DNA from 3 places in the Promicromonospora sp. NPDC050880 genome. Region 2 is predicted to be linked to each of the others. Evidence: riboswitches for the same ligand, from Rfam matches in the RefSeq annotation. Region 2 holds a riboswitch; each other region holds the start of a gene.

Region 1 (10,409 bases), on a different contig from region 2:
CAGCAGCGCGAAGGTGGCGGCCGTCCTGTCTCGCCAGGGGTCTACCTCGGGCCTCAGAGGGTGGCGCGGACCGTGTTCGCGGCCGTGACCAGGTTCGCGAGGGACTGCTTCGTCTCCGGCCAGGCGCGGGTCTTGAGGCCGCAGTCCGGGTTGACCCACACCAGGCGCGGGTCGATCGACTTGGCGGCGAGCTCCACCAGGTCGGTCACCTCCTGCACCGACGGCACGCGCGGGCTGTGGATGTCGTACACGCCCGGGCCGATGCCGCGCGCGTAGCCGGCGTCCGCCAGCTCCGGCACGATCTCCATGCGGGACCGGGCGGCCTCCACGGACGTGACGTCGGCGTCGAGGCCGTCGATCGCCCCGATCACCTGCCCGAACTCCGAGTAGCACAGGTGCGTGTGCACCTGCGTGGCGGGCGCGGCCCCGGCGGTCGCCAGCCGGAACGAGCGCACCGACCAGTCGAGATACGCAGGATGTGCGGCCGTGCGCAGCGGCAGCAGCTCGCGCAGCGCGGGCTCGTCCACCTGCACGACGCCGATGCCCGCCGCCTCCAGGTCGGTCACCTCGTCGCGCAGGGCGAGGGCGACCTGGTCGGCGGTGTCGCCCAGCGGCAGGTCGTCGCGCACGAAGGACCAGGCGAGGATCGTGACCGGTCCCGTGAGCATGCCCTTGACCGGCTTGTCGGTGAGCGAGGCCGCGTACGCCGTCCACTCGACCGTCAGCGGCGCGGGCCGGGACACGTCGCCCCACAGGATCGGCGGCCGCACGCAGCGCGAACCGTAGGACTGCACCCAGCCGTGCACCGTGGTCGCGAAGCCGTCGAGCTGCTCGGCGAAGTACTGCACCATGTCGTTGCGCTCGGGCTCACCGTGCACCAGCACGTCCAGTCCCAGCTCCTCCTGGAGCGCGACCGTGCTCGCGATCTCGGCGCGCATCGCGGCCGTGTAGTCGGCGTCGGACAGCTCGCCGCGCACCCACGCGGCGCGCGTGGTGCGGATCTCGGCCGTCTGCGGGAACGAGCCGATGGTGGTGGTCGGCAGCGGCGGCAGGCCGAGGGCGGCCTGCTGGGCCTCTGCGCGCTCCGCGTACGGTGCGCGCTCGACGTCGGCCGCGCTCAGCGCGGCGGCCCGCGCCCGCACCGCGGGGACGACGACGCCGGGCGCCGCCGCGCGGGTGCGCACCGCGGCGGTGGAGGCGGCGAACTGGTCGGCCACGGCCGCGCGTCCGTCGGTCAGTGCCGTCGCCAGGGTCGCGACCTCGGCGACCTTCTGGTCGGCGAACGCGAGCCACGACGCCAGCCCGGCGTCCAGGCGGGGCTCGTCCGCGACGTCGTGCGGCACGTGCAGCAGCGACGTGGAGGTGCCCACGGCCAGGGCACCCGCGCCCGGACCCGTACCCGGCGCCCTCAGGCCCTCCAGGACGGCCAGGCGGGCGCCGAGGTCGGCACGCCAGATGTTGTGCCCGTCGATCACGCCCGCGACCAGGGTCTTCGTCTCCAGCCCGGGCACCGGGCCCGTGGGCACCGCGCCGCGGACCAGGTCGATCGCGACGGCCTCGACGTCGGTGCCGGCCAGCAGCGCCAGACCGTCGCCCGCCTCGGAACGCAGGTCGCCGTACGGCGCCGTGACCAGGATCGCGGGCCGCTCGGTGGCGCCGTCCGCCGCCGGCGCGGGGGAGAGGTCCGTGGCCAGGCGGGTGTAGGCGCGGCGCACGGCGTCGGCCACCTCGTCGAAGGGCACGCCCAGCAGGTCGGTGACCAGGGCCGGCTCGTCGAGCTGCACCCAGGGCGCCCCCGCCGCGGCCAGCGCGCGCAGCACACCGGCGTAGGCGGCCACGACGTCGTCCAGCCGGTCCAGCGGGCGGAAGCCCTCGGGGGCGCCGTCAGCCGGCTTGCTGAGCAGGAGGAACGTCACCGGCCCTACGAGCACGGGCCGGGTGACGACCGCGGGACCGCCGTCTGCCGGGTGCGCCGCCTCGGTGAACTCGCGCACCACGCGGTCGTCGACGAACCCGATCGGGGTGTCCGGGCCGATCTCGGGCACCAGGTAGTGGTAGTTCGTGTCGAACCACTTGGTCATCTCGAGCGGCGCCGCGTCACCCGCGCCGCGGGCCACCGTGAAGTAGGCGTCCAGCGGGAGGCGGCCCTCGGGCGTGGTGAGCCCCGCGAACCGCTCGGGTACCGCGCCCAGCAGGGCGACGGCGTCGAGCACCTGGTCGTAGGACGAGAACGAGCCGGGGACGGCGGCGCCGTCGGCGCCCAGGCCCAGGTCGGCGAGGTGCCGCACGGTGGCCAGCCGCAGGTCGTGCGTGGTGGCCTCCAGGTCGTCCGCGGTGGTGCGGCCGGCCCAGAAGGACTCGACCGCGCGCTTGAGCTCGCGGCGTCGGCCGATGCGCGGGTAGCCCAGGACGGTGGCGTTCGGGAAGTGCGGGTTCTTGACTGCCATGCGTATCAGCTCCATCGGACCTGGCGTTAGCACCTTGCCCCGAGATGGGCGCCTCGGAGGTAGGTTGCTGCGGTGTCGTGGAGCCAGGACTCTCGACCGCTCTGGATGATTGACCTGGATCGTAAGCATGACCGGGATGTGGTCGGAAAACCGTCCACGCTTCAAGACGGCGGCGTTCGCGCTGGTCATCGCGTCGCGGCCGTCTAGCGCACGGCGGCGATCCCGGCAAGCCGGCCGCCATCAGGAACCTGATGGCGACGATGTGCCGGACGGGCAGCCCGCGGCGGACGCTGACGTTCTCGTCCGTACGCCGGCACCACCACCGGCGCACCCGCACAGAAGGTCACCCACCCATGCCGAAGATCCTGATGGTCCTGTCCGCCGCGAGCACCCTGCGTCTGGCCGACGGCACCACCCACCCCACGGGCTACTGGGCCGAGGAGGTCGCGGCGTCGCACCGCGTGCTGACGGCCGCCGGCGCACACGTCGACATCGCCACGCCCGGTGGCGTCCGGCCCACCGTCGACGCGATCAGCCTCGACGAGCGCGGCGGCGTCGGCCCGTCCGACGCCGCCCGGCACCGCGCCTACCTCGACGCCGTCGCCGACCGGCTCGCGCACCCGCTCGTGCTCGCGGACGTGCACGCCGCCGACTACGACGCGATCTACGTCCCCGGCGGCCACGCCCCCATGGCCGACCTGGCCTACGACGCCGGCCTCGGGCACCTGCTGCGCACCGCGGACCAGCGCGGCGCGGTCGTCGCCGCGCTGTGCCACGGCGTCGCCGCGCTGCTCAGCGCGCAGACCCCGGACGGCACCTTCGCGTGGGCCGGGCGGGAGCTCACCGCGTTCACCGACGAGGAGGAGCGGCAGGGCGGCCTCGGCGACGGTGCGCCCTACCTCGTGCAGTCCCGCCTGCGCGAGCGTGGCGCGCTGGTGCGGACCGGGGCGCCCTGGTCGAGCACCGTCGTGCGCGACGGCAACCTTGTGACCGGCCAGAACCCACAGTCCAGCGCCGCCACGGCCGAGGCGGTCCTCGCCGCCCTCGCGGAACGCTGACCCGCGGCTAGCCTGTGGTCGAGACGGGACCGGTCCCGTCCGGCGTACGCCGGACGACGTCAGCGGCGGAGGTGGTGCGGATGCCGGGACTCGACCTGCTGGCCACCTTCCTGGAGGTCTACCGCACCGGCTCGCTGTCGGCGGCGGCCGAGCGGCTGGGCGTGAGCCAGCCCGCCGTCTCCGGCCAGGTCGCCCGGCTGGAGGAACGGCTCGGCGGCCCCCTCTTCGTGCGCTCCGGCCGCGGTGCCCGGCCCACCGAGCGGGCCGTGGCGCTCGCCGCCCGGGTGGGCGTGCACGTGGACGGGCTGCGGTCCGCGCTCGGTACCGGCGACCAGGGGCCGGGCGTCGGCGGTCTCGTCCGGATCGGCGGGGCGGCCGAGCTGATGTCCGAGCGGGTGCTCCCTGCCCTCGCGCCGCTCGTGGCCCGGGGGCTCCAGGTCCGGGCGACGCTCGGCCTGGGCGACGACCTGCTGGCCGCTCTGGCCGAGGGGCGTCTGGACGTGGTCGTCTCATCGGTGCGGCCCCGGGGCGCGGCGGTCCGGGCGACGCCGCTGGTGGACGAGGAGTTCCTGCTCGTCGGGCCGGCGTCGCTCGCCCACACCGTGGACCAGGTGCGGCTCGCCGCGGACCCGGTGCCGGCCCTGGCTCACCTGCCGCTGGTCGTCTATGCGGAGGACCTCCCGATCGTGCGGCGGTACTGGCGCAGCGAGTTCGGTCGCCGGCCACCGAACGCGACGTCGCTCGTCGTGCCCGACCTGCGGGCCGTGCTCGCCGCGGTGGCCGCCGGGGCGGGGGTCTCGGTGCTGCCGCGCTACCTGGCCGCGCCGGCCCTGGAGGCGGGACGCGTGGTGCTGCTGCACGAACCCCAGGCGGCGCCGCTGAACACGCTGTACCTGGCCGTGGCGCGGGACGCGCCGCCCGACCCGGCCCGCGCCGCGGTCGTGGACCGGCTGGGCGAGGCGGCGGGACGGTGGACCTCCCTGTAGAGCGGACCGACCATGCGTCTGCTGCCAGGACGGGGCGAATCCTGGCAGCAGACGCATGGTCGGTCCGCGAGGGCGTCGTGGTCAGGGCTGCGGGTGGTTGCGGTCTCTGGCGGGGCTCAGGGTGGTGGGTCCCGGGGTGGCGGAGGGCTGGGCTGCGGCCCTGGGCGTTGCGGAGCCGAGCTTCGCCGAGCCGAGCGCGACCGCACAGGCGGCCAGGGCCGCGCTCACCGCCAGGGGTCCCACGAGGCCCAGCGGTGCGATGGCGGCGCCGCCCAGCACGGGGCCGACGAGCGCCCCGAGGTTCAGCGCGACCGTCGAGTACGCGCCGCCCATCGTGGGGGCGTCGTGGGCCGCCGCCATGCCGCGGGCGATGAGCGTGCCGCCGACGGCGAAGGACAGCGCCCCCTGGACCGGCGCGAGCACCCACGCCGCGACCGGGGACGCGGCGAGCGCCGTCCACGTGACCCACCCCGCGAGCAGGGCGGGTCCGGCCACGCCGAGCAGCAGCCTGCCGTGCGTGCCGGCGAACCGGCCGGCGACCCCGATCCCGGCGAAGGCGCCGAGGCCGAAGAGGGCGAGCACGGCGGGTACCAGCGCGGAGGCGAGTCCGGCGCCGTCCGTGACGACCACCGCGAGGTAGGTGAAGGCGCAGAAGGTCGCGCCGTTGACCAGCACGCCGAGCGCGAGGACCCGGAGCAGACCGGGGGAGCGCAGCGCACGGAGCTCGGCCCGCAGGTCCGGCCGGGCGTGCGGCGTGCGGTCGCTCCGGCCCGGCGTCCGGGCGGCGACGGGTACCAGGGCCGCCGCCGACACCCCCGCGATGGCCCACAGCGCCGAGCGCCAGCCCCACACCTCGCCGAGCAGCGCGCCCGCGGGGACGCCGGCGACCAGGGCGAGCGTCGTGCCGCCGAGGATCACCGACAGGGCCCTGGCCTGCCGCTCGGCCGGGACGACGCGGGGCACGGTCGACAGCGCCACGGCGAGGAACCCGGCGTTGGCCACGGCGGCGACGCACCGGGTGGCGAGCAGCACGCCGAAGCTCTCGGTCAGGGCGCCCGCGACGTGGGCGCCGACGAAGACGAGCAGGCAGGCGGTCAGGGTCCACCGGGGCGGCAGGCGGCGCCCGACGGCGGCCGTGAGCGGGGCGCCGACGACCATGCCGACGGCGAACCCCGAGGTGAGGTATCCGGCCTGGGCGACGGGGACGCCGAGGTCGGCGCTGATGCCGGGGACCAGCCCGGCGAGGACGAACTCCGAGGTGCCCTGCGCGAAGACCGCGACAGCGAGCACGTACAGCAGTGATGGCACGAAGACTCCGAAGGATGAGGAAACGGGTAGGCCTGGTCGGCACTACGGGCCCTTCGGGCGCGCGCGAGTCCGCTCGGGAAGAAGGAGCGGTGCGGCGAGGGCTGGCCTCGCCGGTCTCTGCTGGGGCGTCTCGGGCTACCGGAGTACCGGCAGCCCTGACCTGGACGCTTCGGGAGACCTCATGCGGCGAACCTAGCACGCACGGGCAACGGGCGGTGCCAGGCGGTCTCGCGGTCGAGCTGTCCCGTGCTGCGGAACAGGAGCACCTGGTGGGCGTCGGGCAGGGCGGCCGCGAGGGCGTCCGTGGTGGTGCGCTCGAAGCCGAGCCGCTGCCAGAAGCCGCCCGAGCGGCGGGAGAACAACCAGGCCTGGCGGGCGCCGGCGTCGGCGGCCCGGTCCAGGGCGAAGCGGGCCAGGCGCAGCCCGCTGCCGGTGCCGCGCAGGTCGGGGCGGACGGCGACGCTGCGTACCAGTGCGTGCTCGCCGTCCGTGCCCAGCTCGAAGCCCGTGCTGGCGCACACCGCCCCGGCGTCGTCGCGGTCGAGCCAGAGCCGCACGGCCGGCTCGGCGAGGGCCGCGACGGTGAGGTCGGCGGCGCGCAGGAAAGCGGCGAGGTCGTCGATGTCGTCCGGGGTCGCGGGGTGGAGCACACCGGGATCCTAGCCAGTCGAGGGCCAACCGAGGGCAGCCGAGGGTCGAGCAGGATCAGGCAAGGATGCGCGAGGAACGCCGTCGCCGTCGGGCCCCGGGATCGCCTTGACTGGTGGACGAGCCGGGGCGACGCCCCGAGGGCTCGGAGCCGGCCTCGGCCGGCAGCATCGGACAACTCGTGAGAGGGCAGCACATGCAGATCACCATCGTCGTCGGGGCCAGCTCCGGCATCGGGCGAGCGACCGCGGTCCGTGCCGCGCAGGGCGGTGCGGGCGTCGTCGTCACCTACAACTCGAACGCGGAGGGCGCCCGGGAGACCGTGCGGCTCGTCGAGGAGGCCGGCGGTACCGCCGTGGCGCTCCCGCTGGACGTGGGGGACAGTGCGACGTTCGGCGCGTTCCGCACCGCCGTCGTGGAGGCCGTGGCCGCCACCTGGGGCGAGCGGCAGGTCACGGGCCTCGTGAACAATGCCGGATTCGGCGGCGGCACCCCGTTCGCGCAGCTGTCCGAGGAACTGCTCGACCGCACCTACCGCGTGCTGTTCAAGGGGCCCTACCTGCTGACGCAGACCTTGCTGCCGTTGATCGCCGACGGCGGCGCGATCGTGAACACCGCGAGCAGCTCCGCGGGCACGGCGGGGCTCTCGGAGGGGTACTCGGCCTACGGGTCGATGAAGGGCGCCGTGGTGGTCCTGAGCCGGTACCTCGCCAAGGAGCTCAGCGGTCGCGGCATCCGGGTGAACTCCGTGTCACCCGGGCCGACACGCACCCGGCTCGGCGGGGACGCGTTCGAGAAGTACCCGGAGGTGATCCCGCCGCTCGTGGAGCGCACGGCGCTGGGTCGTCTGGGCGAGCCGGACGACGTCGGTGCCGTCATCGCGTTCCTCCTCTCCGACGCCGCGCGCTGGGTCACTGCGCAGGACATCGAGGTGTCGGGCGGGTTCAACCTGTAGCCACCGGTCCGCGCCCTGGGACGCAAGTTCCAAAATGTCCCAGTATCGGTAAAGATAGGGCATATCGCCTATCACCAGGGGAATATCGTGACCGCGACCGCCTCCGGGGCCACTGCAGCAGTGTCCCGCGAGCCGGGCTCCATGCCCGCGCTCGTCGCCTGCGACGTCACCGGGACGCTGGCCAGACCGGGCCGGCCGCCCCGGGCGGCCGTGCTCGACGCGGTCGCCGCGGTGCGCGCGGCGGGTCATCACGTGGTGGTCGCGACGGGCCGCTCGCTGGTCGGGGCGGTACAGGTGGCCCGGCAGCTCGGCGTCCGCGACGGGTGGGTGGTCGCGGCGAACGGCGCGGTCCGGGCCCGGCTGCACCCGGACGGCTTCACCGTGGCGGAGGTCGTGACGCTGGACGCGGAGGCCGTGTGCCGGCTGGTGGCCCGGACCCGCCCGGACCTGCGGATCGCCGCCGAGGTGGTAGGCACCGGGTACCGGGTCACCGACCGGTTCCCGGCCCGGCAGCTCGCCGGGTACGAGGAGGTCGTCGACGACCCCGTGGGGCTGTGGGCGCGGCCCACGCCCCGGCTGGTCGTGCACGGGCAGTGGGCGCAGCGGCTGGTGCCCGCGCTGCGGGCGGCCGGGGTCACGGCCCATCCCGTCCGTGTCGACTGGGTGGACGTCACGGCGCCGGACGTGAGCAAGGCCACCGCGCTGGAGCAGGTGCGCGAGGCGCTCGGGGTGGCCCCGGGCCGGACCTTCGCGGTCGGCGACGGCGAGAACGACCTGGAGATGCTCGCATGGGCGGGCACGTCCATCGCCATGGGGCAGGCGCCCGAGACCGTGCGGGCCGCGGCCGACCGGGTGGTGGGCACGGTCGAGGAGGACGGCGCGGTGGCCGCGCTGCACGAGGTGCTCCTGCGGCGCTGAGCGCCTAGCGACCCGCCGCGGGGACGCCGTAGCGGGCGGCCGTCGTCGTCACGGCCTCCTCCACCGCGTGCTCGACCTGGGCCCGGCTCGGGTTCCAGCCGGTCACCAGGAGGCGCGGCCAGAACACGTAGTTGCCGATCATGCCCAGGAAGTTCGCCGCGGCCAGGAGCGTGTCGTCCACGTGGGCGGTGCCCGCGTCGTGCTCGGCCCGGAGGTAGTCCTGCACCTGGCGGAAGAACGGCATCTTGCCGGTCTCGAACTGGGTGTCCGCGATCTGCGGGAAGCGCGGCATCTCCGCGATCACCATGCGGTAGAGGCCCACCATCTCGGGCTGCGACATGAGTGCGGCGTACCGCAGGCCGTACACGCGCAGGCCGCGGGCGAGGTCGCCGGTCCCGGGTGCGGCGCGGTCCTGGTCCGCCACGCCCCACTGCCGGGTCACGACCGCCTCGAACAGGCTGGCCTTGGTGGGGAACTGCTTGAACAGGGTGGCCCGGGACACGTCCGCGTCCTGCGCCACCCGCGCCAGCGATGCCCCCGCGTAGCCGTGGGCCATGAACAGGCGGGTCGCGGCGTCGATGATCGCGGCGTGCTTCTGCTCCGCGAGCTGCTGGTGGTACGCGCCCGTCCCTGTCGCCATGCACCCATCATGCCCGAAGCGGTGAGGTGAGTCGCTTGACTCACAACCGCCCGCCGGCGTAGCGTCGAGCGAGTTACGAGTCGAACGACTCGGAACCTGACGAGAGGACGTGCCGTGCGGCGGTTCGAGAACAGGACGGTGCTGGTCACCGGTGCGGGTGGCGGCATGGGCGTGAGTCACGTGCGCGCCTTCCACGGGGAGGGGGCCGCCGTCGTCATCGGCGACCGGAACCCCGAGCGGGGCGCGCGGCTGGCCGCGGAGCTGGGGGAGCGGGCCCTGTCGGTCACGCTGGACGTGCGCGACGAGGAGCAGTGGGCCGCGGCCGTGGCGGCCGCCGAGGAGCGCTTCGGCCCGGTGTCGGTGCTCGTCAACAACGCCGGCGTGGCGCAGGCCGCCGCCACGGTCGAGCACACGGAGCCGGCCGACTGGCGGCGCCTGCTGGACGTCAACCTGACGGGGCAGTACCTCGGCATCCGCGCCGTGACGCCGTCGATGCGGCGGGGCGGCGGAGGCGCCATCGTGAACATCGCCTCGACGATGGGCAACACCGCCACGCCGTACTTCGCCGCCTACACGGCGAGCAAGTGGGCGCTGCGCGGCCTGACCCGCACCGCGGCCCTGGAGCTGGGCCGCGACGGCATCCGGGTCAACTCCGTGCACCCCGGCGCCGTGGCCACGGCGTTCATCACGGAGCCCGCTGCGCCCGGGGCGGCGCCGATCGCCGACGCCTACACGCCCGAGCCGTTCGCCGTGCCGCGCGTGGGCGAGCCCGGCGACGTCACGCGGCTGACGCTGTTCGTGGCGTCGGACGACGCGGCGTACGCCACCGGCTCGGAGTTCGTGGTCGACGGCGGCCTGCTGCTCGGCCCGGCCCTGAAGTACGCGCCCGCGCCCGACGAGGAGGCGGCCTGATGGACGAGGCGGTGCGGCGCGCCATCGAGATCACGCCCGCGGCCACGACCCGGCAGCGGATCGTCGACGTCACGACCACCGGGCGCCGTACCGGCCTGCCCCGGCGGATCGAGATCTTCTTCTACCACGTGGCCGGGCGCACCTACCTGTGCAGCGGCACGGTCGACCGGCCGAGCTGGTACGTGAACCTGGTCGCCGAACCGGCCCTCACGTTCCACCTCAAGCACGGCGTGCGGGCGGACCTGCCCGCCACGGCCCGGCCGGTCACCGAGGAGGCGGAGCGCCGGAGGGTGCTGGCCCACATCGTCGCCGACCTCAACCAGCCCGCCAACCCGGGCCATCTGGACCAGCCCGTGGACCTGGAGGACTGGGTGCGCCGCTGTCGTCTGGTGGAGGTGACGTTCGCTGACGGTCCCGGGGCGTGACGCCGGGCACGGCGCCCGGCGGCTCGCCGCGCCCCCGGCGCGGACCTGGGTCAGGATGTCCGCATGGCGCACGCTCCCTCGCACGGTACGCCCGGTCCTGCCACGCCCCGGA
Region 2 (10,409 bases):
GCGCTGGGCGCCCTGCACGTCCTGCGGCTCAACGGCGTCCGCGTGCCCGCCGACCTGGCCGTGACGGGCTGGGACAACACCGAGGACGGCCGGTTCTCGAACCCGTCCCTGACCACCGTGGCGCCGGACCTGCGGGCCATCGCGGAGACCGCCGTGGACCGCATCCTCGCCCAGGTCGAGAAGCCCTCCGTCGAGCCGGTCGACGCGCTCGTGCCGCACCGCCTGCTGGTCCGGGAGAGCAGCCGCGTCTGACGTGGTGGGGCGGGGTGTGCGGGTCGTCGGCACGATCCCAGGTTGATACAACGTTGCATTCTTTCGCGAAGGCGTGTTGAATCGCCGCGCACCTGTCGTAGACGCAATGGAGCAGCTGATGACCTTCCTCGACCGCTTCTCGCCCGCCGGCGCGGCGACACCCACCGCCGTCCCGCGTCCCGAGTACCCCCGCCCGCAGATGGCCCGCGACCGCTGGCTCAACCTCAACGGCACCTGGCAGTTCGAGATCGACCCGGGCGACTCCGGGCTCGAGCGGGGTCTCGTCGAGCAGCCGCTGCGGGACGAGATCACCGTGCCCTTCGCCCCGGAGTCGCAGCTCTCCGGCATCGAGAACACCGACTTCCTGGAGGCGGTCTGGTACCGCCGCGAGGTCACGGTTCCCGCCGAGTGGGCCGCCGTGGGCGACGACCCGCACGTGCTGCTGCACTTCGGCGCGGTCGACCACGACACGACCGTCTGGGTCGACGGCACCGAGGTGGTGCGGCACCGCGGCGGGTTCACCCCGTTCACGGCCGACCTGCACGGCGTCGCGAGCCCGGGCGACACGGTCACCGTCGTCGTGCGGGCGCGGGACACGCGGCACGGGCCGCAGGCCCGCGGCAAGCAGAGCAACCGCTACGCGAACTTCGAGTGCAACTACACGCGCACCACGGGCATCTGGCAGACCGTGTGGCTGGAGCCGGTGCCCGCCACGCACCTGCGCCGCCCGCGGATCACGCCGGACCTGTCGAGCTCGGCGTTCGACGTCGTCGTGCCGCTGTCGGCGAACCGGCGCGGGCACACGGTGGCCGTGACGGTGACCGATGCCGACGGCGAGGTCGCGAGCGCCACCGCGCGCGCCGACCTCGACCTGGCCCCGGCGCTGCGCGTCGTGATCCCTGCGGACCGCGTGCGCACCTGGGGCCCGGAGGACCCGCACCTGTACGGCATCGACGTCGAGCTGCGTGACGCGTCGGGCGCCGTCGTGGACTCGGTGCGGTCCTACGGCGGGCTGCGCTCCGTCTCGATCGACGGGCACGCCATCCGGATCAACGGCGAGCACGTGTTCCAGCGCCTGGTGCTGGACCAGGGCTACTGGCCGGAGTCGCTCATGACGGCGCCGTCCGACGAGGCCCTCGCGCGCGACATCGAGCTGGGTCTGGAGGCCGGGTTCAACGGGGCCCGCCTGCACCAGAAGGTCTTCGAGGAGCGCTACCTGTTCCACGCCGACCGTCTCGGGTACCTGGTGTGGGGCGAGTTCGGCGACTGGGGCGTCAGCGGCTACGGCACGCCGCAGGACGGTCAGCGACCCACGACGTCGTACGTGGCCGAGTGGCTGGAGGCGCTGCAGCGCGACTACTCGCACCCGTCGATCATCGGCTGGTGCCCGCTCAACGAGACGCACCAGGACCTGCACGACCGGATCACGCAGCTCGACGACGTGACCCGCAGCATGTGGCTCGCGACCAAGGCCGCCGACCCGTCGCGGCCGGTGCTGGACGCCAGCGGCTACGCGCACCGCGTGCCGGAGACCGACGTCTGGGACTCGCACCTGTACGAGCAGGACCCGGCGAAGTTCACGGAGCTGGTGGGCGGGCTGGCGGACGGCAAGCCCTACGGGAACGAGCGGGACAACGGCACGCCGATCTCCCAGCCGTACAACGGCCAGCCCTACTTCGTCAGCGAGTACGGCGGCATCTGGTGGAACCCGGAGACGGCGGCGAGCGCCTCGGGCAGCTCGCCCGACTCGTGGGGCTACGGCCAGCGCGTCGCGGACGAGGAGGAGTTCCACACCCGGTTCGCGGGCCTGACGGACGCGCTGCTGGACGACCCGCTCATGTTCGGCTACTGCTACACGCAGCTCACCGACGTGTTCCAGGAGGAGAACGGCATCTACCGGTTCGACCGCAGCGTGAAGCTCGACGTGGACCGCGTGCGCGCCGTGCAGGTGCGTCCGGCGGCCTTCGAGAAGCCGACGGACTGAACCCTCCGCCACGTGTCAGACATGCAGGTCAGCCGGGTGACCTGCATGTCTGACACGGCACCTTGCAGTTCTCTTTAGTCTTTTTCACCACATATCACCTCGTCCACAGAGGCGCTTGAGAGGTGCACAATAGGCCGGTGACGTACCGGTTCCTCAAGCTGATCCTCTCGCTGCTCGTGCTCGTGCTTCTGCGCCCGCGCGTCACCGGCCTGCACAACATCCCGAAGCAGGGCGCCGTGATCCTCGCGAGCAACCACCTGTCGTTCATCGACTCGCTGCTGATCCCGATCATGGCGCCGCGCCACGTGGCCTTCCTGGCCAAGGCCGAGTACTGGACCGGCAAGGGCATCAAGGGCCGGTTCTCCCGCTGGTTCTTCACCAAGATGGGCGACATCCCCGTCCAGCGCGACGACCCGCGCGCCGGGCAGCGTTCGCTCGAGGACGCGCTGGCCGTGCTCCAGCGTGGCGGCGCCTTCGGCATCTACCCCGAGGGCACGCGCTCCCGTGACGGCAAGCTGCACAAGGGGCACACGGGCGTCGCCTGGCTGGCCCTGACCGGCAAGGCGCCCGTCGTCCCCGTGGCGCTCCTGGGCACCGACAAGGTCAAGCCCATCGGCAAGATGCCGCGCCTGGCGCGCGTCGAGGTGCACTTCGGGCCGCCGATCGACCCGTCCCGCCAGATCGCGGCCGGCACCAAGCCCGCACAGGCCCGGCGCGAGCTGACGGAACAGGTCATGCAGTCGATCCAGGCGATGAGCGGCCAGGAGCGCGCGGACTGAGCTGCCACGTGGCTCCCGAACGTGTCAGGCCCGCGGGTCACCCGGGTGACCCGCGGGCCTGACACGTGCGGGGGTCAGAGGCGGGTGATCCGGATCGCGTCCGCGACCACGTATGCCGTGCCCTGGGTCCAGCGGCTGACGGCGACGACCGTGCGGGTGCCCGCCGTCATCGCGTAGGTGCCGAGCGAGAGCCAGGCGCCGCCGCCCGTGGACTGGTCCACGCGGACGGTCGAGGACCCGGTGCCGGTGTAGACGATGAACGGCGTCGACGTGTTGTACCCGGCGATACCGGGGAACCAGGCCTCGACCCGGTAGGAGCCGTTCGACGGGATGGTCGCCGAGAACGTCGCGAGGTCGCTCACCTCGGCCGGCGTCGCATAGCGGTAGTCGGCGCCGTACCGCTCGCCCGAGAACGAGGACGAGAGCCACGAGGAGCCCGCGGAGAAGCCCGCGGACGTGTTGTCGACGATCACGGACCAGCTCGTGCCGGACAGCGCCGCGGCCACCTCGGAACGGAGCTGCGGCAGCATCGAGTAGAGGACGTCCCCCGGGCAGGCCGTGGCCGTGTAGTCCCGGTGCCCGTAGATCTGGGTGGGCGCGATCCCGTACTGGTCGCAGATGTACGCGCACAGCTCCACCAGCCGGCTCCAGAGCTGCGCGGGCGGCGTCGCGCTGGTGTAGGTGCCCTGGTTCTCGATGCCGATCGCCTGACTGTTCTGGCCGGGGGCGTGCGCACCCACCACCATGCCGCTGCCGTTCTGCAGCCGGGACAGCGAGCCGTGCCGGCCCTCCATCACGTACCCGCCGCGGCTCACCGTGAGGTGCTGCCCGGTGTCCACCCAGCCGTTGGCGAAGTGCCACTGCTGGATGTCCCGCGCGATCTGGTACCCGGCGGCCTGCGAGTAGTCGGTGACGTTGGCCGACGCCGTGTGGTGGATCAGGATCTTGTTCGGGTTGGTCGAGACGGTGTCGATGGTGCCCCGGGCCGCCGCCGCGCCCCAGGTGGCGCAGCTCGCGATGGTCGGCGCGGCGACCTCGACACCCGCCAGTGCTCCTGCGGGCGCGTCGGCCGGGGCGTCGGGGTCGGGCGCCAGGGACGGCGGGGCGTCGCCGGACCGGACGGCCGCCGCCCCGCCGGACAGGGGCGCCGCCCCGCCGGACAGGGGCACCGCGGCAGCCGGGGCGGCTGCGGCCACGGTCGCGCCCGCGGCGCCGATGCCGAGCACGACGGCGCCGCGCAGCAGGTCACGCCGGTCGAGTGCGGCGTGGTCGTGGTCATGGTGATCGGTGGAGCTGGGGACGTGGTCGTGCACGGGTTGCCTCCACGGGTCGGTCGCGCTGGAACGTGCCGATTTCATCCGTAGTATCGGCCGACCGCACAGCTCCCCGATACATCACATCCGGTACATCAGCGCACGCTATAGACCGTGCGCCGACCCGGGTGCCGGGAGCACGCCGGTGTGGAGGAGGACCGGCGGTCCCGGCGCCCGGGCCGGGGCTCTCAGGACTCGATCGTCTGGTGGCTCTCGGACGAGCCCTGGCCGATGGGCGTCGAGCCCGCCGCGTGCGCCACCTCGATCTTGCGCGGCTTCGCGTCCTCGCTCACCGGGATCGTCAGCGAGAGCACGCCGTCGGCGTACGAGGCCGAGATCCTGTCGAGCGCGAGGCCGCGGCCGACCGTGAGCTGCCGGGCGAACGTGCCCGTGGACCGCTCGCGCACCAGCCACTGCGCGTCGGTGTCGGACCGCTGGGTGCGTTCGGCCCGCACGGTGAGGGTGCGGTCCTCGACCGAGACGTCGATGGTGCCGGGGTCCACGCCGGGCAGGTCCATCGACAGGACGTAGTGGTCACCCGTGCGGAAGAGGTCCATCGGCATGGCGCCGGACTGTCGGGCGTTGCTCGCGAACGAGCTGAACAGCCGGTCCATCTCCTGGAACGGGTCCCAGTAGGTAGCCATCGCGCACCACCTCCTACGACGATGCGGCCCTGGCCCTTCCAGGGCCGCGCGATCGGCGACGGCCTGGACCGCCGCCTGGCTACAGCCCAATTCTGGCACTCTCACCCCGAGAGTGCCAAGCCCTGTCCGGTCGTGTCGCGGCGACCGGAACGGCGGGCCGCACGGCACCCTCAGGCGGCGGCGCGGCCCGTCAGCCCGACGCGGTCCAGGAGGTCCAGGGCCGGGCGGTGCTTGTTGAAGGTGTACACGTGCAGGCCCGGCGCCCCGGCGTCGAGCACCTCGCGCGCGAGCGCCGCCGAGTAGCGCACGCCGTGCTCGTGCTGGGCCTCGGCATCGACGGCGCCGTCCGGTGCCGTGAGCCGGTCGAGGTCCCGCAGCAGGCCCGACGGCGCGGCCACGCCCGTGAGCTCCTCGACGCGGCGCAGCCGGCGCGCCTCCGTGGTGGGCAGCAGACCGGCCAGGATCGGGATGGTGACGCCGGCCGCGCGGGCCGCGTCGACGAACCCGGTGTAGGAGTCGGCGCGGTAGAAGAACTGGGTGATCGCGAAGCTCGCCCCCGCTTCCTGCTTCTCCAGGAGCCGCCGCACCTCCTGCTCGCGCGTGGTGCCCGCACCCGGGTTGCCGTCCGGGAACGTCGCCACGGCGATCGCCAGCGGGCGGGCGGCCGAGCGCAGCGCGGCGCTGGCGTCCGCGGCGCAGCGGCGCTCGTCGACCTGGCGCAGCAGCCGGACCAGGTCGACGCTGGACCGCACGCCGTCTGACGGCGGCACCCAGTCGGGCTCGTCGCGCGGCGGGTCGCCGCGCAGGGCCAGGAACGAGCGGACCCCGGCCTCGAGGAACTCCTCGATCACCTCGGAGACGTCCTCCCGGGACGCGCCCACGCAGGTCAGGTGGGCCACCGGCAGCACAGGCGTACCCCGCAGCAGCGTGGCGAGCACCTCGCGCGACGTCGCCCGGTCGCCCCCGCCCGCACCGTACGTGACGGACACGAAGTCCGGCCGCGCGCCCACCAGTCGCTCGGCCGTCTCCCAGAAGTTGGGGGCCGCCTCCGGCCGGCGCGGCGGCATCAGCTCGAACGAGACGGTGGGGCGGTGCGTGGGTACCTCGGCGACCATGGCTGCTCCATCGAACCTGGCGTGAGCACCTTGCCTCCCTCGCACCGCGGCGGGTCGGCAGGTTGCTGCGGTGTCAGGGAGCCAGGACTCTCGACCGCTCTGGATGGGGTTCGCCACCATGCTAAGCGGTCGTCCAGCAATGGGACAGAATTCGTCCGACGGGCGAGACGGCCCGGTCCACCCCCGTGGACCGGGCCGTCCGCTACTTCACGGAACCGGCCACCAGGCCGCCCACCAGGCGCTTCTCGATGATCATGAACAGGATCACCACGGGCACGATCGCCACGACGGAGACGCCGAACACGTAGTGCCACGACGTCTCGTACTGGCCCACGAACTTGGTCAGCGCCACGGACAGCGGCTGGTTGCCCGCCGTGGTGAGCAGCACGAGCGAGGCCGCGAACTCGTTCCAGGACGCGACGAACGTGAACACCACGGCCGTCACGATCCCCGGCCAGACGAGCGGCAGGTTGATCCTGGTCAGCACGGCGAAGGTGCCCGCGCCGTCGAGCTGCGCCGCCTCGTCCACCTCCTTCGGGATGCCCGCGAAGAAGCTGTGCATGATCCAGACGGCGAACGACAGGTTGAACGCCGCGTTCACCAGGATCATGGCGGCCCAGGTGTCGAGGATCCCCCACGTGATGAACTGCCGGAACAGGCCCGACGTCAGCACGGCGGGCTGCACCATCTGGGTCACGATCACGAGGAACAGGAACACGAGGCGCCCGGGGAAGCGGAACCGCGCCGTGTAGTAGGAGGCGGGCAGTGCCACCGCGAGCACCAGCAGCGTGGCGCACAACGAGATCACCAGGGTGGAGATCAGGTTCTGCAGCAGCGGCGTCTCGGGCGTCGACCACATCGTGGCGTAGTTCTCCCAGTGCCACTCCGTGGGGAAGTAGGTCGGGTCGACCGACCGGATCTCCGCCTTGGTCTTCACCGAGCCGAAGAACATGATGAGGTACGGCAGCAGGAACACCGTCAGCACCACGAGCCCGGCCAGCATCCGCAGCAGCAACGACCCGAGCGGCACCTGGTCGGCCGTGTACTTGCGCACCCGCCGCCCTCCGGACGGCGGCGGGGTGGCCGCACGCCGTGTCGTGGCCGTCTCCGTGAGCGCCGCCATCAGACCTCCTCCAGCGGGCGCACGACCCGCACGTAGACGGCCACGATGCCGATGACCACGAGGAACGCGATGACGGACAGCGCGCTCGCCAGGTCGATCTGCCGCTGGTTCTGCATGTACTTGAAGATCATGGTCATCACGGTGTCGGCGTCGTACCCGGGGATGGACCCGGTCATGACGCGCAGGATGGGCAGCGAGTTGAACACGTTGATGATGTTGATCAGCACCGCCACCGAGATGGCACCCCGCAGCTGCGGCAGCACCACGCTGAAGTAGGTGCGCAGCCCGCCGGCGCCGTCGATCCGCGCGGCCTCGACGGTCTCGCCGGGCACCGTCTGCAGGCCGGCCAGGATCGTGTACGTCGTGAACGGCAGCGACACGAACACCGCCACCGCCATGGCCCACGCGAAGGCCGTGCCCGGGTGCCGGGTCCAGCCGTAGCCCTCCGGCGTGCTGATCAGCCCCACGTCCACGAGGAACGAGTTGATGATGCCGAAGTACGGCTCGAGCCCGTAGTGCACCACCAGCGTGGTCATGACCACGCTGGAGGCCCACGGCACGATGACGGCCATGCGCACCAGCCGGCGGCCCGGGAACGCCTTGTTCAGCAGGGCCGCGATCGCCAGCGACCCGAGCAGGGTGAACGCGACGACCACCACCACCCACACGACGGTGCGCCCGAGGATCGGCCAGAAGTACTGGAAGCCGACCACGGTCGCGAAGTTGCCGAGGCCCACTCCGCCGCCGTCGACACCGCTCTGGCTGATGTCACGGGTCGAGTTCCAGAACATCAGGCCCACCGGGAACAGGACCACGGCCGCGATGAGTGCGACCGCGGGCCCGATCCACGGCAGGGCCTTCACGAGGTCCTTCACGACAATCTTCCGATCAGCCCGCGTCGACCTGCGCCTGGATCTCGGCCAGGACGTCCTTGGCGGACTTGGTGCTGTCGAGCTGGCCGAAGAGCGCCTTGAACGCGGAGTCCGCGGCGTTCCAGTCGGGGTTGGTGGTCGGGTAGAACTGCGCGTCGGGCAGCACCTCGAGGAACGGCGCGAGCGCCTCCTCGTCGGCGAGCTCCTCCGAGCCGGACACCGTGGTGGGCAGGAATCCCTCGGCCTGGACCCACGGCACGTAGACGTCGGCGGTGTAGAAGTAGTCGAAGAAGGCGGTGATGGCCTCCTGCTTGTCGCCGTCGTTCTGGAACGCCATGAGGTGGTCCGCCACGCCCAGCGTGAACGGCGAGCCGTCCTCGGTCGGGATGGGGTGGATCGAGTACTCCAGGTCCGGGTTGTCGGACTCGATCTGCCCGACGCTCGGCGGCAGGCCCACCTGCATGCCGATCTTGCCCTGCACGAAGATGTCGAACAGCGGGCTGCGGTCGGTCGCACCGGCGTCGGCCTGCGTGGCGCCCTCGTCGATCATCGTCTTGACGAACTCGGCGCCCGGGAGGTTCTCGGGCGTGTCGATCGTGATCTGCTCGGCGTCGCCGAACGAGCCGCCGCCGCCCCACAGCCAGACGGCCGCCTCGGCCTGGGCCTCCTCGGAACCGAGCGGCATGCCGTAGCCGGCCACACCGCCCCCGAGCTCGGAGACCTTCTTGGCCGACTCGAGCAGCTCGTCCCAGGTGGTCGGCACCTCGGCGCCGGCCTCCTCCAGGAGCGCGTCGTTGACGAAGAGCGCACGGGCCGACGCGATGAACGGCAGACCGTACGTGGTGCCGCCGACCTGTGCGTTCTCGAGGAACGTGGGCTGGAAGTCGGCGTAGGTCTCCTCGGAGGTGACCTCCTCGACCGGGTACAGCAGCTCGTCCTCGGCGAAGCCCGCGAAGGGGCCGCCGTTGTAGATGTCGGGTGCGTCGCCGCCCTGGATCTTGGTGGCGATGACGGACTCGAGGTTGTCCCAGGACTCCACCTGGAGGTTGACCTTGATGTCCGGGTTCTCTTCCTCGAACCCGGCGATCACGTCGTTCCAGAGGCCCTGGGTGGCGTCGGAGTAGCTGGGGACGAGCAGGTCGAGCGTCGTTGCACCGCCGCTCTCCTCCCCGGACGACCCGCCGAATCCACAGGCTGTGAGTCCTGTTGCCGTGGCCAGCGTGATCGCCATGATCCCGCCGAGCCTCTTGTACTGGGCCATGACCTTCCCTCTCCTTCGTGGTGGTGCAGGTCACGTTTTCACTAGGCCGCGTAATCTGTCAATGGTTCTAACAAACCTGTGACCTCCGGGTGACACGCCGGTCATCAAGCCGTCGCGGGGCGCACCGCGGGCAGCGAAAAGGGCCGCAGCACGCGGCTGCGGCCCCTTCGACGACGCCCGCCCGACGACGACGGCGCCGGTCCGGTCAGCAGCCGCACCCTCCACCGCTGCGGCCCTGGAGGACCACGCCGTACCGCGGGACCGTCCAGTCGTTGCCCGCGTACCGCAGCTGCCAGGCCCCCTCCCGAGCCGGCACCACCGTCGAGATGTTCCCGCCCGGACCTGCGGTGAGCGTGCGCACGAACACCAGCTCGCGCTCATCCTCGAAGACGCCGTCCGGGTCGTGCTGGAGCCGCACCGTGGTGTTCCGCACCGGGCTCCAGGAGACGTCGCCGTCGGCGCTGATGCGCAGCCACTGGAACTGCCCGGTGATCCGGGAGGGCCGCCCGTCGATGGCCCTGGGGTCGGTGATCTCACCCCGGAAGCGCACGTCGCGACGCACCGAGATCTTCTTCGCCCGGTCGACCTCGACGTGGTGCAGCACGAGCGTCCCGTCGGGCCGCTCGACGGCCGCCGTGTACTCGACGCCGACGGCGTAGAAGCCGGGGGTGATGCGGTTGGGCAGACGAACCTTCGCGAACCGGTCACCGTCGGCGTCGAGGGTGACCGGATAGCGGCGCACGTGCGTGGCGCCGACGCCCTGGAGCGTCACCTCGCCGTCGAACGACCGCAGCTCGCCGCCGGTCCAGCGCAGGTCGAGCTCGTACCAGAACGTGACGGGCTCGATCCTGTCGGTGGCCGCGTTGCCGGTGATCGTTGCTCCGGCGGCAGCCATCCGGGTCGTGACGACCGTGCCGTCGCGTTCGCTCGCATCGACGAGCGGCAGCGCCGCCTGGGCGGCAGGGGTGACCACGAGGGCCGTGACGAGCAGCACGACCGCGGCGACCAACGCCGTCAGGCCCTGGCGCCACGTGGTGGGGTGGTACTGAGACATCTCGGTTCTCCC
Region 3 (10,409 bases), on a different contig from region 2:
CCACCTTCGCGAACCGCTCCCGGAGCTCCGGGTGCTCGCTGAACAGGTAGTCACGGTGCAGGCACCAGCGGCCCCACTGGCGCATGACGCCGGCGGGCAGGTCGTCCAGGATCCGGAGCCGGCGGCCCGGGTAGTAGCCCGCGACGGCGGTCGCGGCCGGGGCGATCACCCGCCACAGCAGCGGCGACCAGGTCCGGATCGTCGGCGCCGCCAGCCCCCGCCAGCCGGTGCCCGACGCGACCATGACACAGCGGTCCACGGCGACGTCCGCCAGGAAGCCGAGACTCTGGCCGCCGAACGAGTGGCCCACCCACGTGAGCGGCACGCCCGCGGCGTCCGCCCGGACGCGGGCGTGCCCCGCGGCGCCCTCCGCGTCGCGGTACCAGTCCAGGGCGGTCGCGGCCGACTCCCGCAGCGGGCCGTACAGCTCCGGCTCGGACCCGCGGTAGGAGAAGGTCAGGACGGCCAGGCCCCGCTCGGCGAGCCAGGCCGCGGTGTGCCGGTAGAAGCGCATCGGCATCGCCATGGCGGGTGCGATCGCGACGACGCCCACGGGGTCGCCGTCCGGCAGGAACCAGCGGCCGGCGACGGGCTCGCCGTCGGCCGCGGGGAAGCGCACGTCCTCGATGCTCACCTGCCGGAGGTTAGCAATCCCGTATCCTCGGGCCCGACGCTGCGGATCTCGTCCGGCGGGAGGACTCATGCTCGGTGAGGTGCTCGGCCTGACCACGTCCCAGGCCCTCGCGTACCACGACCTGGTGGGCTCGCCGTCCCTCGACGCGGCCGAGCTGGCCCGCCGCCTCGGCTGCGACCCGGGCGACGCCCTGGACGTGCTGCGCGCGCTGGAGAGCCACGGGCTCGCGACGCGGCAGAGCACCGACGACTCCCGCTTCCAGGCCGCGCCGCCCGAGATCGCGCTCGGCGCGCTGCTGGCCCGGCGCAAGGACGAGATCCAGGCCGCGCAGGAGGAGCTGATCCAGCTCGAGGCGGAGTTCCGGCGCTCGTCCGCCCTCCGGCCCGCGACCGACGTCGTGGACGTGGTGCGCGGGGCCGACGCGGTGCGGCAACGGCTCACGCAGCTCCAGCTCGGTGCGCGCGAGACCGTCGAGTCGTTCACCAAGCCGCCGGTCTTCGTGATGTCCGTCGGCGAGAACACCGCCGAGGACCAGGCCGTCGCGCGCGGCGTCCGGTACCGCGTGGTCGTGGACCGGGTGTTCCTCGACACCGGCATGCTGCGCGTGGACGACGTCACCGAGGCGATCGAGAAGGGCGAGGACGTCCGGTTCTCGGAGCGGGTGCCGATCAAGCTCTTCATCATCGACCACCGGCTCGCGTGCGTGCCCATCCAGACGGTGCGGGAGGCCGGGGACGGCACCACCGACATGGCGCCCGACCTCGTGGGCGCGCTGATCATCCACCCCTCCGGGCTGCTGGACGCCCTGATCGCGCTGTTCGAGGGCGTGTGGCGCGACGCCACCCCGTTCCCCCTGCCCGGCGAGGGTGCCGAACGGTCCGGGCTCGACCGGCAGGACGCGCGCATCCTCGCTCTGATGCTCGCCGGCCTCACGGACCAGTCCGTGGCCAACCAGCTCGGCCTGTCGCTGCGCACCGTGCAGCGGCGCGTCAAGGTGCTGATGGGTATCGCCGGGGTCTCGACCCGGATCCAGCTGGGCTGGTACGCGGCCCGGAAGGACTGGATCTGACGGCTGCCGCCGTGACAGCGTGGGCCCCATGACCACACTGGCGTGCATCATCCGCCCCTCGACCCCGCCGTCCCGCATCGTTCCCCTCGCCCGCGCCGTCGAGACCGCGGGGATCGAGGAGATCTGGCTCTGGGAGGACTGCTTCCAGACGGGCGGGATCTCCGCCGCGACCGCCATCCTCGCTGCCACCGACCGGGTCCGGGTCGGGATCGGCGTGATGCCGACGCCGCTGCGGAACGTCGCGCTCACCGCCATGGAGGTCGCCACGGTCGACGGGATGTTCCCGGGGCGGCTCGTCCCCGGCATCGGTCACGGCGTGCAGTCGTGGATGGCGCAGGTGGGCGCGAAGGCGGCGTCCCCGCTCACGCTCATGCGCGAGTACTCGACGGCGCTGCGCTCGCTGCTCGCCGGGGAGCGCGTGACGACGTCGGGCCGGTACGTCTCCCTGGACGACGTCGCGCTCGACTGGCCGCCCGCCCGGCCCGTGGGGGTGCCGGTCGCCGCCACGGGACCGAAGTCGCTGCGGCTCGCGGGCGAGGTGGGCGACGGCGTGGTGCTGGAGGGGTCCGTGGGCCTGGCGGGCCTGCCGGGTGCGCTGGAACGTGTCGCCGAGGGCCGGGCCGCCGCCGGGCGGGAGGCCGAGGACTTCCCGGTGATCCAGTTCGTGTCGGGCGGCACCGGACCGGACGCCGTCACGCGCCTGCGCGCCGAGCTCACCGCCTGGGGGCGGGACGTCGCCGACGACGAGCGCCTCGCGAGCTACGCGATCTGGGGCGACGCCCAGGACTTCGCCGACGGTGTCCGCCGGTTCGGCGACGCCGGGGCCGGCACCGTGGCGATCCAGCCGACCGAGGACGACCCCGACCTGGAGCGGCTCGCCGACGTGCTGGGCGAGGCCCGCGCGCTGCTGGGCGCGGGCTAGGGGGCTCGACCCGGCGGGCCGATCGCCGCTGCCGGGCGACCGCGAGACCCGCACAGGACGACGCCGGGGTCGCACCGTCGGTTGACGGTGCGACCCCGGCGTCCTGCGACCGGTGAGCCGGGGCGATCAGATGTCGCGCGGCGGCGGGGGCGCGAACGAGCCCGACGCCGGGGCGGCGCCCGGGTCGGTGCCCGGAGCGGTCCCGGTCCCCGCGGCGGGCGTGGCTGCGGCGCCACCACCCGACGAGAGGTTGCCGAGGAAGCCCTCGACGCGCGAGCGCATGGGGCCGATCAGCGCACCACCGACACCGACGATCAGAATCCCGGCGACGGTGGCCAGGAATGCGACGAGAACAGGCATTGTCACCGTGGTGCCGATGCCGATCTGGTTGACCGCGGCGATAACACCGAGCGCGATGATGAGGAACGACACGGCCTTGGCCACGAGAGATCCGTAGGAAACACCGCTCATGGTGTTGAGCAGAAGGTCCTTCACGGCATTCGCGATAGCGCCGGCGATCACGACGATGATGATCGCGACGAGCAGGCTCGGCAGCCACGCCACGATGTCGTTCACGATCGCGCTCACCGGGTTGGTGGGCCCGAACGCGCTCAGCGCGAGCTGGAGCGTGATCAGCAGGATGAAGTAGTAGATGATCTTGGTGAGCAGCGAGATCGGCTCGATCCCGGAGCCCGCCAGGAGCCTCGTGGCCCCGGCCCGCTCCAGGACCTTGTTGAAGCCGACCCGCGTCAGGATCATCCCCACGAACCGGGCGATCGCCTTGGCGATGAAGTACCCGATGAGAAAGACGATCAGGAACACCAGAAGCTTCGGGATGAAGCTCGCGACGGCCCCGAGAGCGCTCGTGAGCGGCTCCAGCCAGTCGACCTGGCTCGGTAGAACGAGCCCTGCACTGAGGAATGTCATGGTTCTCTCCCCCTTAGAGACATTTCTGGTCACCTCTGGCGCCCCACGGTGGCGCGCCGTAAAGGTGCCGGCACCCCACGAACATATGCCGGAGAAGCGCATTCTGCGCGGTGGAATGACATTTCATTGGGCGACGCCCGGTCGTCCGATCGGTGCCGAGGTGCGCATAACCTGGCCCGATGGATGCCCTGCACGAGCGGACCGCCGTCGAGCTCCGCGACCTTCTCGCCGCCGGAGAGCTCACCCCCACCGAGGTCACCGACTACTTCCTCGACCGCGTCGAACGGCTCGACCCGCTGGTCGGCGCCTTCGCCACGGTCACCCCGGACCGTGCGCGGGCACGCGCCGCGGAGCTCGAGTCCGCGGGTCGCCCCGAGGGCGGCAGCGGCACGCAGCCGGACGGCGCGCCGTGGCCGGGCAGCCTGTGGGGTCTGCCCACCGGCGACAAGGACCTCTGGAACCGCGCGGGCGTGCCGACCGGCTTCGGGTCACGCGCCTTCGCAGGCCTGCCGCCGGCGGAGCAGAGCGACGAGATCGTCCGCGTGCTGGACGACGCGGGCATCGTCAGCCTGGGCAAGACCGCCGCCCCCGAGCTCGGCTTCCCCGCCTACACGGAGCCGGTGGGCGCCCCGCCCGCGCGCACCCCGTGGGACCTGACCCGCGGTGCGGGCGGGTCCAGCGGCGGGGCCGCCGCCGCGGTGGCCGCGGGCATGCTGCCGTTCGCGCCCGGGTCCGACGGCGGTGGCTCGATCCGCATCCCGGCCGCGGCCTGCGGCGTCGTGGGCCTCAAGCCCACGCGTGGGCTGCTGCCGGCGGGCAGCGGTGTCGACGCGCTGGGCGGGCTGGTCGTCAACGGGCCCGTCGCGCGCACGGTGGCCGACGCCGCGCTCCTGCTGGAGGCGATGCTCCCGAGGCGGGCCGGGGGCGGCGTCGCGCACCCGTTCACGCTGCGCGCGCCGTCGTACGCGGCGGGGGCCTACCTGGCCACGGCCCAGCGAGCGGAGCTGCCCGCCCCGGAGAAGACCGGCGGGGCGGGCATGAGCGTCGCCCGGATCGGCGTCACCACGTCGTCGGCGTGGGACGGGTTCTACGACATCACGGTGTCGCCCGAGGCGCGGGCGGCGCTCGACGCGGGTGTGCGCGCGCTGGCCGGGGCCGGGCACGAGATCGAGGAGACGGTCCTCGCCGAGGCCCCCGAGTACGCCCCCGCGTTCCGCACCCTGTGGATGGGCGGCGCCTCCGCGGTACCCCTCGACGACCCCGCGACGCTCGACCGGCTGGAACCGTTGACGCAGTGGCTGATCCGGTCGGGGCGCGAGCTGCCGGCGCGGCAGCTCGCCGAGGCGCTGCGCACGCTCACAGGCTACGAACGGTCCCTGGTCGCTCAGGTCAGCGCGTACGACGCCGTCGTCACCCCCGCGCTCGCGCTCACGCCCCGCCCGATCGGGTGGTACGACGCCGAGGACCCGGAGCGGAACTTCGAGCAGCAGTGCCAGTACACGCCGTTCACCTCGATGCTCAACGTCGCCGGGCTGCCCGCGATCACGGTGCCGACGCACTGGACCGAACCGACCAGCGACGCGCCCGCGGGTCTGCCGATGGGCGTGCAGATCATCGGCCGGCCGGGCGGCGAGCTCACGCTCCTGGCACTCGCGGCACAGGTCGAGGCCGCCCTCCCGGCACCGCGCGCCTTCCCCCTCTGACGGGTCGAGGACGCGCAGGCCGCTCCCGTGACCTGCGCGTCCGGCGACGCCGCTCGGGCCGAGCGGCTTCGGTCCTGACCGAAAGGGGTTTCGCCGACCTCCCACCGTCTGCCAAGGTACCCCTGGTGGGTATCCAACCGGTCGCGAGGAGACAGGACCATGACCGAGACGTTCGAGACGGCGGCCGCCGCACGGCCGAGCCGCTGGACAGGGACCTGGCCGACCAACACCGCCTGGCTGGTGCTCGGGGCGGTCACGGGCGTGGGCCTGCTCATCGGCGGCACGGCGATCGCGGGCGGCGGCTGGCAGGACGCCGTCGCCGAGGACCCGGCCACCGCCGTCGGCGTCGCGGCGCTGTGCTATCTGGCCGCCGCCGTGACGGGCGTGCGCTGGACCGCCTGGCTGGTCGCGCTCCTGGCGTCCGCGATCCCGGTCGCGTCCGAGCTGCTCGACACGCCCCGCTGGATCGCGTTCACGCTGGTGGGCGCGGTCCTCACCGGCATCGGGATCGCCCGCGGACGCCGGACCACCTGGGTGCAGGCCGCCGCGATGGTCGGCTTCTTCGGGGCCGCGACGGCGGCCCTGTTCCTGGAGCCGCGCACAGGGCTGGCCCTCGCGGGTCTCGCCCTGGCCGCGCACGCGGTCTGGGACGTGCTGCACTACCGCCGCGACGTGGTGGTCAACCGGTCCCTCGCACTCTGGTGCATCGGTCTCGACCTGACGCTGGGCGGCATCTGCGTGGCCCTGGCGCTGTAGCGGTCGGGGACTAGTCCTCCTCGGGAAGGCAGCCGAAGGCCTCGTCGAAGCCCAGGGCGGCCGTCGCCAGCAGGCCCGCGAGACCGGATCCCTCCGGGACCGGGCGCGGGTCGTCGGTGACCACCCAGAGGCCGTCGACGACGTCGTACCCGGCCTGCGGGCCCTCGGCGACGAGCCGGGCCACGGCGGCGACCAGGCGTTCCACCTCCTCGCCCGCGGTGCCGACGCCGACCGAGGCACGCACGGCCCCGGCGTCGAACCCGAGGCGGCCGAGCAGAGGGTGCGCGCAGAACCTGCCGTCCCGCACGCCGATGCCGTGCTCCGCGGAGAGGTAGGCGGCGACGAGGCCCGGGTCGTACCCGGACACGGTGAAGGTCACCACGCCCACCGGGTCCACGGCGTCCGCCCACACCCGCACCACCTCGACGCGGTCGATCGCCTCGAGACCGTCCACCAGCCGTTCCCGCAACGCCGTCTCGTGCGCGACCACCTCGGCAGGGTCGAGCGCCGCGAGCTCCTCGCACGCCGCGGCCAGGGCCACCGCGCCGATCACGTTGGGCGAGCCGGCCTCGTGGCGGGCGGGACCCTCGTGCCAGTCCGTGCCACCGACCCGGACACGCCGGACGGCACCGCCGCCCGCGAGGTACGGCGTACCGGCGTCGAGCCAGTCGCGACGGCCCACCAGGGCGCCCGCACCGAACGGCGCGTACGTCTTGTGGCCGGAGAACGCGAGGTAGTCGACACCGGTCGACTCCAGGGAGATGCGGCGGTGCGGCACGAGCTGGGCGCCGTCGAGCACCACGCGCGCGCCGTACTCGTGCGCGACGGCCACGATCTGGTCGACCGGGAGGGACTCCCCCGTCACGTTGGAGGCGCCGGTGAGGGCGAGGAGGGCGAACGGCCGGTCCGCGGCGGCGTCGGCGAGCTCCTCGCGGATCTGCGCCAGCGTCTCGGCGACGGTCGCGCCGCCGGTCAGCACGGTCGCACCCGTGGACCGCTGCCAGGGCAGCAGGTTGGCGTGGTGCTCGACGTCGAGCACCAGCACGCGGCCGGGCTCGCCGTCGGGCTGGGCGGGGACGCAGCCGGCGAGGAGGTTGAGGGAGTCGGTCGTGTTGCGGGTGATGATCGTCAGGTCGTCGTCACGGGCGCCGACGAACGCGCCGATCGTGCGACGGGCGGTCTCGTACAGCGCCGTGCTCACCTGCGACAGGTAGCCGGCGCCGCGGTGCACGCTGGCGTACAGGGGGAGCACCTGGGTGACGCGGTCGGCGACGGCCTGCAGCGCCGGGGCGGACGCGGCGACGTCGAGGTTCGCATAGGCGACCTGGGTGCCGTCCACGAGCGGCACGAGCGTGGCGCCACCGACGACGGGCCGGAGCGGCGCGACGTCCGCCACCGAGGCGGCGGGACGGCGGGTGAGGGTGGGTGCGGACATGGCATCCTCCAGCAAGGTCCTGGGGGACGTGCCCCCGCGCTTGCCGCACGCGGGGCTGCGCGCGGCCAGGTCGTCACCCGGGGCACCCCACCGCGGAGGAGGGTTGCCGGCCAGCGAGCCGGGGCTTGGCGCTGGCGCTCATGACCTGGCGTCATCCTGTGTCGCGGGTCAAGCGACTGTCAACGGATGTCTCAGATGCTGGTCCCAGCAGCTGAGCGAACGCCCAGCGCGCGAGACGCCGTTCCACCCACCGGACAGATGTCGTAGGGTTGGCCACGACCATCCCGAGCGGCCGAGTGACGTGGCACGACGACGCCGCAGCAACCCAGCGTTCCCGCCTCCTGGCGCGGACGGACGAGGGTGCTACCGCCACGACCGATGGAGGAGCACCATGAGCGATCCCACACACCCCGGAGCCCGGCCCGCCGACGGCTACGCCGGCGACCTCACGCCTCAGCAGGCCTGGGACCTGCTCGCGGACGACCCGGACGCCACGCTGGTGGACGTCCGCACCGACGGCGAGTGGCGCACCATCGGCGTGCCGGACACGTCGTCGCTCGGCAGGCGGCCCGTGTTCAGCGAGTGGGTGCGGGCCGGCGGACGGCCCAACCCCGCGTTCCTGGAGGAGCTCAAGGCCGCCGGCGTGACGCACGGCCCCGTGGTCTTCCTCTGCCGGTCCGGTCAGCGCTCGATCGGCGCGGCGCGGCTCGCGACGGCCTCGGGCATCACGCCGTCGTACAACGTGCTGGACGGGTTCGAGGGCGCGCCCGGGGCCGACGGCGTCCGCGACCAGCGCGGCTGGAAGGTCGCCGGGCTGCCCTGGTCGCAGGGCCCGGCGTCGGAGGGCGACGCGTGACCGTCACGGGCGCTTTCCCGCACGACGCGAGCCCGGGCGGGTCCGGCCGCAAGCCGCTGCCGCCCACCGTCCGGCCGCAGACGCTCGCCGTGCGCGGCGGGCACCAGCGCAGCGAGTTCCAGGAGACCAGCGAGGCGCTGTTCCTCACGCAGGGCTACGTGTACGACTCGGCGGCCGACGCCGAGGCCGCGTTCAAGGGCGACCTGGACCGGTTCGTCTACTCCCGCTACGGGAACCCGACGGTGCACACGTTCGAGGAGCGCCTGCGCCTGCTGGAGGGTGCCGAGGCCTGCTACGCGACCGCGACGGGCATGTCCGCGGTGTTCACGTCGCTGGCCGCGCTCGTGGGGTCCGGCTCGCGGATCGTGGCCGCCCGGGCACTGTTCGGGTCCACCGTGGTGATCTTCGAGGAGATCCTCAAGAAGTGGGGGGTGCACACCGACTACGTCGACGGGCACGTGCTGTCCCAGTGGGAGGAGGCCCTCTCCACACCGGCGGACGTGGTGTTCTTCGAGACGCCCTCCAACCCGATGCAGGACATCGTGGACGTGCGCGCCGTCGTGGACCTGGCCCACGCGGCCGGGGCGACCGTGGTGCTCGACAACGTCTTCGCCACCCCGCTGCTGCAGAAGCCGCTGGAGCTGGGCGCCGACGTCGTCGTGTACTCGGCCACCAAGCACATCGACGGCCAGGGCCGCGTGCTCGGCGGCGCGATCCTCGGCTCGACCGAGTACGTGACCGGCCCCGTGCAGACCTTCATCCGCAACACGGGGCCGTCGCTGTCGCCGTTCAACGCGTGGACCCTGCTCAAGGGCCTGGAGACGCTGCCGGTACGCGTCGCGGCGCAGGGCGCAGGCGCGCTCACCGTCGCGAACGCCCTGGAGGAGCTGCCCGGGGTGGGCGCGGTCCGGTACCCGTTCCTCGACTCGCACCCGCAGGCCGAGCTCGCGCGCGCCCAGATGAGCGGGGGCGGCACCGTGGTCACGTTCGACCTGGCCGTCCCCGAGGGCGCCGACGCCGAGAGCGCGAAGAAGCACACGTTCGCGTTCCTCGACGCGCTCCGGGTGATCGACATCTCGAACAACCTGGGCGACGCGAAGTCCCTGATCACCCACCCCGCGACCACCACCCACCGCAAGCTGGGCGCACCCGGCCGGGCCGCCGTCGGCATCACGGAGACGACGGTGCGCCTCTCGGTCGGCCTGGAGGACCCGCGCGACCTGGTCGAGGACGTGGAGCAGGCGCTCGCCTCGGCGGGCTGAATCGCCTCGGCGGGATGACCCCGGGAGGACATGCCCCGCGGGGGTGGGTTGCTCCGCGTAGACATTGTCGACCCAGAGCAACCCACCCCCGCGGGGCACCTTCACCTGGCGGGTCCCGCCCCGGCCGCCCTCCGCCGACCGTCCTGCGCCGGCCCCTGTCGGAGACCCAGGCGTGCGTCCGTCAGCGTCCGCCCCCGCCCTCCGCCTCGCCCAGGATGCTCAGGGCGAGGCCGGCACGCCCCTCCAGCCGGGCGACGTCGGCCCGGGCGAGCAGGCGGGACTCACGCGCCGGGACGCCGTGCACGGGGTCGAGCGCCGCGTCCTGCAGCGCCAGCCGGTGCTCGTCGAGGTGGGCGACCCGGCCGCCCGTGGACAACCCCCAGCCGAACGGGAACAGCGGGTCGTAGTCCCGGTCGCCGACGTTGACCACCGGGTCGTCGGCGGACCGCGGCCACGAGACCGGCAGCCGGCCCGTGAACCGCCGCTCACCGAACAGCACGTCCGCGACGCCCGCGCCCTCCGTCCCCGGCAACCACGACGCGACCAGGGCGTCGATCGAGCCGAGCTGGTCGGTCAGCGCCTGCGGCCGGCCCGAGACCACCAGGACCACGCAGGTACGGATCTCGGCGCACACCTTCTCCACGACCTCGGCGTCGCCCGGCTGGAGCGCCATCGACTTCTCCTCGCGCGGCACGCCGCCGTCCGCCGGGTCCCAGGCCCACTCGGGGCCACCCACGTCACCGAACCCCTCGGCGTACGGGGTCTCCCCCACGACGACGACGCCGACGTCGGCCCCGGCGGTCGGCGCGGAGGCGTCCTCGCTGAACGTGACGTCGTCGGCCGCC

Evidence for each region. A riboswitch is a leader RNA that binds a small molecule or an ion and turns the genes downstream of it on or off. The one in region 2 is predicted to bind S-adenosylmethionine.
Region 1: it holds a riboswitch for S-adenosylmethionine, as region 2 does, so the genes downstream of both, metE (5-methyltetrahydropteroyltriglutamate--homocysteine S-methyltransferase) here and ACIBBF_RS08105 (methylenetetrahydrofolate reductase) in region 2, are expected to answer to the same signal.
Region 3: it holds a riboswitch for S-adenosylmethionine, as region 2 does, so the genes downstream of both, ACIBBF_RS19370 (aminotransferase class V-fold PLP-dependent enzyme) here and ACIBBF_RS08105 (methylenetetrahydrofolate reductase) in region 2, are expected to answer to the same signal.

The regions. Positions count from the first base shown of each region.
Region 1 covers NZ_JBITFV010000019.1:59,896-70,304, reverse strand. The annotation lists gene metE (5-methyltetrahydropteroyltriglutamate--homocysteine S-methyltransferase) at 54-2,447, opposite strand; SAM riboswitch class I at 2,456-2,559, opposite strand; gene ACIBBF_RS22530 (type 1 glutamine amidotransferase domain-containing protein) at 2,801-3,505, shown strand; gene ACIBBF_RS22525 (LysR family transcriptional regulator) at 3,586-4,491, shown strand; gene ACIBBF_RS22520 (Cmx/CmrA family chloramphenicol efflux MFS transporter) at 4,573-5,799, opposite strand; gene ACIBBF_RS22515 (GNAT family N-acetyltransferase) at 5,979-6,449, opposite strand; gene ACIBBF_RS22510 (SDR family NAD(P)-dependent oxidoreductase) at 6,644-7,402, shown strand; gene ACIBBF_RS22505 (HAD family hydrolase) at 7,490-8,320, shown strand; gene ACIBBF_RS22500 (TetR/AcrR family transcriptional regulator) at 8,325-8,960, opposite strand; gene ACIBBF_RS22495 (SDR family NAD(P)-dependent oxidoreductase) at 9,075-9,872, shown strand; gene ACIBBF_RS22490 (nitroreductase/quinone reductase family protein) at 9,872-10,297, shown strand; gene ACIBBF_RS22485 (YibE/F family protein) at 10,361-10,409, shown strand, end outside.
Region 2 covers NZ_JBITFV010000003.1:305,753-316,161, reverse strand. The annotation lists gene ACIBBF_RS08130 (LacI family DNA-binding transcriptional regulator) at 1-252, shown strand, start outside; gene ACIBBF_RS08125 (glycoside hydrolase family 2 protein) at 371-2,236, shown strand; gene ACIBBF_RS08120 (lysophospholipid acyltransferase family protein) at 2,374-3,015, shown strand; gene ACIBBF_RS08115 (N-acetylmuramoyl-L-alanine amidase) at 3,090-4,328, opposite strand; gene ACIBBF_RS08110 (Hsp20/alpha crystallin family protein) at 4,517-4,972, opposite strand; gene ACIBBF_RS08105 (methylenetetrahydrofolate reductase) at 5,143-6,087, opposite strand; SAM riboswitch class I at 6,092-6,197, opposite strand; gene ACIBBF_RS08100 (carbohydrate ABC transporter permease) at 6,290-7,210, opposite strand; gene ACIBBF_RS08095 (carbohydrate ABC transporter permease) at 7,210-8,085, opposite strand; gene ACIBBF_RS08090 (extracellular solute-binding protein) at 8,099-9,343, opposite strand; gene ACIBBF_RS08085 (hypothetical protein) at 9,549-10,397, opposite strand.
Region 3 covers NZ_JBITFV010000013.1:97,587-107,995, reverse strand. The annotation lists gene ACIBBF_RS19400 (hypothetical protein) at 1-634, opposite strand, end outside; gene ACIBBF_RS19395 (helix-turn-helix domain-containing protein) at 702-1,703, shown strand; gene ACIBBF_RS19390 (LLM class flavin-dependent oxidoreductase) at 1,732-2,625, shown strand; gene ACIBBF_RS19385 (hypothetical protein) at 2,752-3,552, opposite strand; gene ACIBBF_RS19380 (amidase) at 3,732-5,255, shown strand; gene ACIBBF_RS19375 (hypothetical protein) at 5,415-6,011, shown strand; gene ACIBBF_RS19370 (aminotransferase class V-fold PLP-dependent enzyme) at 6,022-7,446, opposite strand; SAM riboswitch class IV at 7,478-7,592, opposite strand; gene ACIBBF_RS19365 (rhodanese-like domain-containing protein) at 7,838-8,302, shown strand; gene ACIBBF_RS19360 (O-succinylhomoserine sulfhydrylase) at 8,299-9,564, shown strand; gene ACIBBF_RS19355 (glycoside hydrolase family 3 N-terminal domain-containing protein) at 9,746-10,409, opposite strand, start outside.